Regions from separate parts of the Vibrio sp. 11986-1-5 genome, predicted to be linked through region 1. Evidence: predicted binding sites of a transcription regulator. Region 1 holds the regulator's gene; each other region holds the start of a gene.
What was found. The regulator PurR, encoded in region 1, represses purine synthesis genes. The targets are predictions, from matches to a motif close to TNANGNAAACGTTTNCNTNA.

Region 1 (3,203 bases):
AAACCTCTCTAATAACCCTTGGCCAGTCACTTCTTGTTTGGCCAAATCGAGCATCTCTTGCGAAAGATCACATAATGTAATCTGATGACCAAGCCTCGCGAGTTTTTGCGACATTTGCGCAAGGCCACCGCCCGCATCCAAAACATGCAGTGGTGTTGTTTGGCCGTTAAAATGGGTCAAAATTTGCGTGAGATCATCCCAAACAATGACTTGACGAATCTCGCCTTTGTCAGAGCCGTAAATATTTTTTGCAAATTTGTGGGCAATATCGTCGAAATTGCGATCTTCAGTCACAGTAGCTTGAGTTATGATAATAAATCGTGCTGCTATTCTGTCATAGGAATGGCAGGAATAAAGGACCTTTCGCTGATTTTATTATCAAGTGCTGTTTTTTCGGACTATTTAATCTATGTTTGAGCTGAAAAAAATCGTTTCTTCTCTACTGATGCCATTACCAGCGCTGCTGTTGATTGGTTTTATCGGCTTAATGCTGATTATGTTTACCGCTAAGCGTAAAACTGGTTGCCTAGTAGTATTGTTTTCTTTGTCCAGTTTATTCGCCATTTCTTTTCAACCAATCTCCAGTCAGTTATTGATGCCTTTGGAGCGTCAGTACAGCGCTTTTTTACCAGTTGAAGGTACTATCGATTACGTAATGGTACTAGGTAATGGTCATGTCGTTGATGATAGCATTCCACCAACCTCAGAACTCACTCGAGCCGCTTTAATGCGTCTGACGGAAGGTATTCGTGTCATGCGAATGTATCCCGGTTCAAAACTTATCTTGTCCGGCTATACAGGAGGTAGTGAAATTAGCCATGCACGTATGTTGGCTAAAGTTGCGCTGGCGCTTGGTGTTGCTAAATCGGACATTATTTTGCTTGAAACCGCGCAAGATACGTGGGAAGAAGCGAGACAAGCAGCGGCTTTTGTTCAGCAGCGCACTTTAGTTCTGGTCACTTCGGCCAGTCACATGACCCGAGCAATCAATGAGTTTCAATCTGCTGGGCTAAACCCAATCCCAGCACCAACCAATTATCTAGCTCAAACTAATATCAGCCAAGCTTGGGATAAATATACCCCAAGAGCGCTCTATTTAGAGCAAACTGAACGATATTGGTATGAAACCATGGGGCTCATTTGGCAAACGATGCGCGACTGGGTCACTCATGAACCTAAGTTGCCTGAATCAAAACCTATGATAGAGGGTAACTGATTTTCTCGTTATCAGTCGAAAAGTGGTGGTGTGCACAACTTGATAAACATTGTACCTATTTAGCATTAAATGGAAGGATTATGGGCCGAATTTGATTGCGAGTTACTGCGTTGCAGTCTAGAATCTTGCTGGTTATCAACAAGATTAAATGTAACCAATAGGCCGCTATTTAACAGCGGTTTTTGTGTTTTTATTACTTTTAGGCTGACGTTAGCCTATACCCGAATCATGAGACTTTGCATAAAGGGCAGCTCCGGTAATACCCTTGGCAAACCTCTCGTCTATCACACTCCCTAGTAGGATGATTGCATTTTCGGGCACACAACTACTGCTCCAGTTGTCTCAACACCGAGCAGTCATCGACAGGATAATTTTATGGCTACGATTAAAGACGTTGCACGCCTAGCGGGCGTATCAACAACAACCGTATCTCATGTCATCAATAAAACTCGTTTTGTGGCAGAAACCACCCAAGAAAAAGTCTTGGACGCTGTTAAACAGCTGAATTATGCACCGAGCGCGGTCGCACGCAGCTTAAAATGTAATACAACGCGTACAATCGGTATGCTAGTGACTCAATCAACCAACTTATTTTTTTCTGAAGTAATCGATGGGGTTGAAAGTTATTGTTACCGCCAAGGCTACACACTCATTCTCTGTAATACTGGTGGTATCTACGAGAAACAGCGTGATTATATTCGCATGCTTGCTGAAAAGCGGGTCGACGGTATGTTGGTCATGTGCTCCGATTTAACGGAAGAGTTACTTGAGATGTTAGACAGTCATCCCTCCATCCCTAAAGTTATTATGGATTGGGGCCCACAAACGTCACAAGCGGATAAAATCATTGATAACTCTGAAGAAGGGGGTTATCTGGCTACAAAATATTTGATCGAAAATGGGCACACTGAAATCGCTTGTCTAAGCGGTCACTTTGTTAAAGCCGCCTGTCAGGAGCGTATTGCCGGTTTTCGTCGTGCCATGGCAGAAGCTAACCTAACCGTTAAAGAAGATTGGATCTTAGAAGGTAACTTCGAATGCGATACTGCCGTTCTGGCCGCGGATAAAATCATTGCGATGGATACACGCCCTACTGCGGTGTTTTGCTTTAATGACACCATGGCATTAGGCTTAATCAGCCGTTTACAGCAACGTGGCGTACGCGTACCAGACGATATGTCTGTTATTGGTTATGACAATATTGAGTTAGCTGAATATTTTTCTCCACCACTGACCACTGTGCACCAACCTAAACGCCGTGTAGGTAAAAATGCCTTTGAAATATTGTTAGAACGTATTAAAGATAAAGAACATGAGAGACGTATTTTTGAAATGCACCCAGAAATCGTTGAGCGTGATTCAGTCAAAAAACTCACTAATTAATAGATAAGCACTTCATTACCCCATCATAAATCACAAGCTCCAATCATAACTCTAGGCTATGATTGGAGCTATTAATACCCAAACCATTCACACTACCAATGAAATAAAAGGCATACTAGTGATGACTGAGTGTGATACTTATTCAATGATTTGTTTATTTTATACATCCACGTTATACTATTTTGTCAATAATGAAACGTGTCACGCACAGGGCAAACCATCTGAAAAGATGGGACGCAAAGCCTCCGGCCTAAACCAAAGTGGTAGGTAGCGGGGTTGCCGATGACAAAATAGCCAAAAGAAGAAGTCAACTCCCCTTACTATTATGCTTTTTGACTTTTTGCTATTTTCTCGGACCTGATTTTGCTGGCGAATTGCTTAATACACCGAGAATAACAGCATGGATAAACCCGTATTAAAAGATTCAATGCGACTATTCGAACTGCTTGGCCAGGTCAAGTCGCGCTCAATGTTTGGTGGCTTCGGGATTTTTGTCGATGACACCATGTTCGCTTTAGTTGTCAATAATCAACTGCATCTTCGAGCTGACGATGAATCGGTCAAAGTTTTTTCCGCAAGAGGCTATCTGCCCTATGTTTATAAA
Region 2 (3,203 bases), 440 kb from region 1:
TACGGGTCAATAAACCCATTAGTGCAGAATTTATTCGTCAAATGTCTGCGGGGGTCAATATTCTTGATACCGTTACCCTGCCATGTAAAGTCGTTCAAGAGACCCAGTACTCATTTAGAATAATCCTTACCCAAGGATTAAATAGACAGATTCGTCGCATGTGTGAAGCATTGGGCTATGAAGTATTTAAATTGCGCCGTGTACGTATTATGAATATCACACTAGATGGCATACCGAATGGTCAATGGCGCTATTTAACCGATACGGAAGTCAATGAGATACTCGCGATGTGCGAAGGTTCAGTCAGTACCGAAGAAGCCTCAAAAACCGATAGTTCAGGCCAACAGATCCGCAAAGCCACCGATGCAAAATTGTTTGATAGTCGACTGGCGCAATCCAAAACCACCTCCGAAGCTCCCCATAAAACTTATCAGGGTCGTCAAGCCAATGAGTTTCGTCATGTGCCAAACTCAAAGAAAGGCCGAGAACAGCGTAAGCAACACGGTAACGAGAAACAAAACAATAATACCGATCGCGCTGCACGCCGTAATCCAACCAGAAAAACTGGCACGCTGAGCTTAAAAAACAGCCAAAGCTGAAACATGATGAGGAGCCTTAGCTCCTCATCATGTTTATATTACTTAGCGAATGAAAAACGCGGTTATTTAGTACCAAAAATCTTATCGCCAGCATCGCCTAAACCAGGCACGATGTAGCCTTTGTCATTGAGTTTCTCATCAATGGCGGCGGTGTACAGTTCAACATCTGGATGAACTTTTTGTAACGCTTCAATGCCTTCTGGCGCAGCGACCAAAACGAGCACTTTTATTTGATTACATCCTTTCTCTTTGAGAAGATCAATCGTTGCAATCATCGAGCCACCAGTCGCCAACATAGGATCAACCACCAGCGCAATACGCTCTTCAATATTCGATGCCAGTTTATTAAAGTAAGGCACTGGTTCAAGAGTTTCTTCATCACGGTAAATACCGACAACGCTAATTCTTGCACTAGGAATATGTTCTAATACTCCATCCATCATACCAAGACCCGCGCGTAGAATAGGCACCACGGTGACTTTCTTACCTTTAATTTGATCAACAGCAACAGGACCATCCCAACCTTCGATGATCACTTTTTCTGTTTCAAAATCTGAGGTCGCTTCATAAGTTAATAAACTGGCAACCTCAGTCGCTAGCTCACGAAAACGTTTAGTGCTGATTTCACCTTCTCGCATTAGACCCAATTTATGTTTGACTAGAGGGTGTTTCACTTCAACAACTTTCATTTTCATCTCCGGCATAATTTAAATAAACTTTTCGATTATACACGCATTTCTACCTATTTTAAGCGTTTAAAGCTGGATAAAAAAACTGACGCAAACGTTTTCCTTTTTGATTTAAGCCCTGTAGAATAGCGGCGTTTTCATATCCAATTAGATCGAGGACTTCCCCCGTGAGCGGTAACAACACTTCTCTTAGCTACAAAGATGCTGGCGTAGATATTGATGCAGGCAACGCACTGGTTGAACGAATTAAAGGCGCAGTAAAGCGTACTCGTCGTCCTGAAGTTATGGGTGGCCTTGGTGGCTTTGGTGCCCTATGTGAACTTCCAAGCAAATACAAGCATCCCGTTTTGGTTTCCGGCACTGACGGCGTAGGCACTAAACTGCGCTTAGCTTTGGATATGAAAAAACACGACACCATCGGTATCGATTTAGTGGCGATGTGCGTCAATGATTTGATTGTACAAGGTGCAGAACCCCTGTTCTTTCTTGATTACTATGCGACCGGAAAACTGGACGTCGATACAGCAGCAGATGTCGTCTCTGGGATTGCCGATGGCTGTGTCCAGGCAGGATGCGCGTTAATCGGCGGAGAAACAGCAGAAATGCCCGGCATGTACGAAGGTGAAGACTATGATGTAGCCGGATTCTGTGTTGGTGTGGTTGAAAAAGAAGCGATTATCGATGGTTCAAAAGTGGCTGTGGGTGATGCACTTATCGCTGTCGGTTCGAGCGGTCCTCATTCTAATGGCTATTCACTGATCCGTAAAATTCTTGAAGTCTCTGGAGCTGATAAGAATGAACTCTTAGCGGGTAAAACCATTGGCGAACATCTACTAGAGCCAACTCGGATTTATATTAAATCAGGCTTAAAGTTGATTGCAGAGCATGATATTCACGCCATTTCTCATATTACTGGTGGCGGTTTCTGGGAGAATATCCCTCGTGTATTACCACAAGGTACTAAAGCGATTATTGATGGTAGTAGTTGGCAATGGCCAGCGATTTTCACTTGGCTACAAGAGAAAGGTAATGTGGCAACGCGTGAAATGTATCGTACGTTTAACTGTGGTGTCGGCTTAGTGATTGCTCTGCCTCAAGACCAAGCACAAGCAGCGGTTCAACTGCTACAGCAAGAAGGTGAAACGGCATGGGTTATCGGTGAGATAGCTCAAGCACAAACCAATGAAGAGCAAGTAGAGATCAAATAATTCATGAAAAGTATTGTTGTTTTAGTTTCAGGAAATGGTTCCAATTTACAAGCGATCATCGATGCTTGTGAGACAAGTATCCATAATGGCAAAGTAACGGCTGTTTTTTCAAACAAAGCAACAGCATACGCTTTAGAGCGAGCGAAAAAAGCGGGAGCCGCAGCGCACTTTATCGATCCTAAAGCCTATGATACTCGTGATGCATTTGACGCTGATTTAATGAAATGGATGGATGAATATTCGCCAGATTTGGTCGTACTCGCTGGCTATATGCGTATCTTAAGTAGTGATTTTGTTCGTCATTACTTGGGGCGGATGATCAACATTCATCCCTCATTACTGCCTAAGTATCCGGGATTAAATACTTACCAAAGAGCGATTCATGCTGGTGATGAAGAACACGGCACTAGCGTCCACTTTGTTACCGAGCAATTGGATGGCGGCCCGGTGATTTTACAAGCCAAAGTGCCTATTTTTGATAACGATACGGTAGAAAGCCTGACTGCTCGAGTACAATCTCAGGAATATCGGATCTATCCCTTAGTCGTACAGTGGTTTGTCGAAGGACGCTTAGCCATGACAAACGGCAAAGCCCTTTTGGATGGTCATATTTTAGGAATTCATGGCTACGCGGATCAGTAGCTCACGCCACGAAATAGTAAGGGGAGTATCGACTCCCCTTTGTTTTGATGAAACTCTTAGCCTAA
Region 3 (3,203 bases), on a different contig from region 1:
ATGCGAATGCATAGCTTGGCGTATCTCGCGTAGCGGTTCAAGCCAAAAATAACCCCTCGTTGCGAGGGGCTAGTTTAGTTAGAGTTGCTTAATCAAGTTGTGGACCAGCGCTCACTAACGCTTTGCCTTCCGCGTTGTCTGTGTACTTAGCAAAGTTATTGATAAAGCGAGCAGCCAGATCTTTGGCTTTGCTTTCCCACTGTAATGGATCAACGTAGGTATCACGAGGATCCAAAATCGCAGGATCAACACCTGGTAAAGCAATTGGAACTTCTAGATTAAAGATAGGAATCGATTTTGTTTGTGCTTGCTCAATCGAACCATCCAAAATGGCATCAATGATCGCACGAGTATCTTTAATCGAGATACGTTTACCAGAACCGTTCCAGCCAGTATTGACCAGATAGGCTTCTGCGCCAGCTTGCTCCATACGTTTAACGAGTACTTCGGCGTACTGAGTGGGGTGTAAAGTGAGGAAAGCTGCACCAAAACACGCCGAGAAAGTAGGAGTGGGTTCGGTTATGCCACGTTCGGTACCCGCCAGTTTAGCGGTAAACCCAGATAGGAAATGGTACTTCGTTTGCTCTGGGGTCAGTTTCGATACTGGAGGCAATACGCCAAAAGCATCGGCAGAAAGGAAGATCACTTTATTGGCATGGCCGCCTTTAGAGACTGGCTTAACAATATTTTCGATATGATAAATAGGGTAAGAGACACGGGTATTTTCAGTTTTAGAACCATCATCGAAATCAATGGAACCATCACCACGTACAGTGACGTTTTCTAGTAATGCATCACGACGAATCGCATTATAGATGTCGGGCTCAGCTTCTTTGGATAACTTAATGGTTTTAGCGTAGCAGCCGCCTTCAAAGTTGAACACACCGTCATCATCCCAGCCATGTTCATCATCACCGATCAAAGCACGTTTCGGATCAGTAGAGAGCGTGGTTTTGCCTGTACCGGATAGGCCGAAGAAAATCGCCACATCGCCGTCTTTACCCATATTGGCTGAGCAGTGCATTGAAGCAATACCTTGTAATGGGAGGAAGTAGTTCATCATTGCGAACATACCTTTTTTCATCTCACCACCGTACCAAGTGCCGCCGATCAGCTGCATTTTCTCGGTTAGATTAAATACGGTAAAGTTTTCCGAATTTAGTCCTTGTTGTTGCCATTTATCATTAGTGCATTTCGCGCCGTTCATGACCACAAAGTCAGCTTTGAAGGTTGCCAGCTCTTCATCGCTTGGACGAATAAACATATTTTTTACGAAGTGGGCTTGCCAAGCGACTTCAGTAATCACGCGGATATTAAGGCGAGTATCTGGGTTAGCGCCACAATAGCCATCAATAACGAATAGACGTTTGCCTGATAGCTGTTTAGTAACAAGAGATTTTAGATCATTCCAAACCGCTTGATTAATGGGTTTGTTGTCATTTTTGGCGTGATCGGAGGTCCACCATAAGGTATCGCGAGTGGTATCGTCATTGACAATAAATTTATCTTTCGGTGATCGGCCAGTGAAAATACCCGTATCAACAGCGACGGCTCCCAGCTCTGTTACAATGCCTTTTTCATAGCCAGTCAAATCTGAGCGAGTTTCTTCAGCGAACAACAACTCGTAACTTGGGTTACGGATCACTTCTGTCGCGTTGGTAATTCCATATTGGGTAAGATCTAATTGTGCAGCCTTGGTATGTTCCATAACGGTCATTAGGTGCTCCTTATAAGGATTTTGTAGGGATTTTATGTAACTATTTGTAATTGTTATCTGCTTACCATGCTAACAACGGGGTACCGAAAAAACAGGGAGCTAGCTCAAATATTACCCATGCCTTTTCTAAGATTATAAGCAACCCGTCACAGATACTGGCATTCACTATTCTATCGTGTACGCAAACCTTTGCGCTAGCGTAAATGATTAATATTCAAAAGAAAATAAGTATGCCGTACGGTATATTTTATGATTGATTTATTGCAGATTTTTGTATGAAAAAGCCAGCAAAATGCTGGCTGTAAAGCGATTTTATCGTGCTTGTTGAGCAACGAAAATTAATGCAGGGTTGGGCGATCGGATGCGCTTTGAGCAAAGAGTTCACTGACTTGGGCGCTATCAAAAGAGTACGTTGTCCCACAATAATCGCAGTGGAGAGAGACAGCACCTTCTTCGGCGAGAATCGTGTTAACTTCCTCTTGGGCGATAGTGATGATCGCCGCTGCGCTGCGTTCTCGGGAACAACCACAAACAAATTCGACGACTTGTGGCGTAAAAAGTTGCACCTTTTCTTGGTTATAAAGACGATAGAGGATCTCGGTGGCTTCGAGACCAAACAGCTCACCGTCTTTAACGGTATTCGTCAATTGTTCTAGGTGTTCAAAGTCTTCTTCAGTGCCCGTACCATCAGGCATCACTTGCAACAACATACCTGCAGCGTGAGGTTTGCCATCGTGTTCACCGGTGCGGATCCATAAACGTGTTTTTAATTGCTCAGAGCGTAAGAAGTAACCCTCGAGTACCTGCGCTAAGTCATCTCCTTCAAGTCCGACCACACCTTGATAACGTTCACCTTTTTTAGGCTCAATGGTAATGACTAAATAACCGTTACCGACCAATTGATGCAAAGTCGCATCAGGGGCAATTTGCCCATCCCAGCGAGCGACGCCACGCATTTTTTGTTGGTTATCGCCATTGATCACGACTAATGAAACGGGACCATCACCTTGCAGTTGCATGGTAATGGATCCTTCAAACTTTAGTGTCGCGGTGAGTAAGCTGGTCGCGACCAGTAACTCACCGAGTAAGCGTTGAATTGGGGCTGGGTAATCTTTACTGGTGATAATTTGTTGGTAAACATCATTGAGTTGCACCAATTCACCACGCACCGATAAGTCTTCAAACAGATAGCGATGTAATAGATTGTTGGGGGTTACTTGTGTTGTCATAGTGAATGATCCGACTGATTTATTGATGTTTGAATTTAAGAAGATCACGACGCTGTTTTTTATCTGGGCGCCGTTCTGGACTTGGGTTGTGGGCATTGAGCTTACGAAGTAACGCTTGGCGTTCTCGTTTCACGACACTCTCTGCGGTCTCGCTATATAACATTTGCGCTTCGGCTGCACCACGTCGCTGCTGAGTAATCTGTTCAATAACAACGGTTTTTTCTTCGTTGCCTTGGCGTAAGGTAATCATCGCGCCA

Region 2: the regulator PurR is predicted to act here: its motif matches at 1,375-1,394, upstream of purM (phosphoribosylformylglycinamidine cyclo-ligase).
Region 3: the regulator PurR is predicted to act here: its motif matches at 1,895-1,914, upstream of pckA (phosphoenolpyruvate carboxykinase (ATP)).

Annotation. Positions count from the first base shown of each region.
Region 1 is NZ_CAWNVW010000011.1:519,759-522,961, reverse strand. Features, by position in the region: gene cmoM (tRNA uridine 5-oxyacetic acid(34) methyltransferase CmoM) at 1-294, opposite strand, end outside; gene elyC (envelope biogenesis factor ElyC) at 410-1,216, shown strand; gene purR (HTH-type transcriptional repressor PurR) at 1,592-2,599, shown strand; cyclic di-GMP riboswitch class I at 2,801-2,883, shown strand; gene AACS00_RS05335 (TfoX/Sxy family DNA transformation protein) at 3,000-3,203, shown strand, end outside.
Region 2 is NZ_CAWNVW010000011.1:77,682-80,884, reverse strand. Features, by position in the region: gene rluF (23S rRNA pseudouridine(2604) synthase RluF) at 1-599, shown strand, start outside; gene upp (uracil phosphoribosyltransferase) at 662-1,288, opposite strand; gene purM (phosphoribosylformylglycinamidine cyclo-ligase) at 1,456-2,496, shown strand; gene purN (phosphoribosylglycinamide formyltransferase) at 2,500-3,138, shown strand; gene AACS00_RS03255 (class II glutamine amidotransferase) at 3,195-3,203, opposite strand, start outside.
Region 3 is NZ_CAWNVW010000051.1:232,791-235,993, reverse strand. Features, by position in the region: gene pckA (phosphoenolpyruvate carboxykinase (ATP)) at 89-1,717, opposite strand; gene hslO (Hsp33 family molecular chaperone HslO) at 2,056-2,946, opposite strand; gene hslR (ribosome-associated heat shock protein Hsp15) at 2,966-3,203, opposite strand, start outside.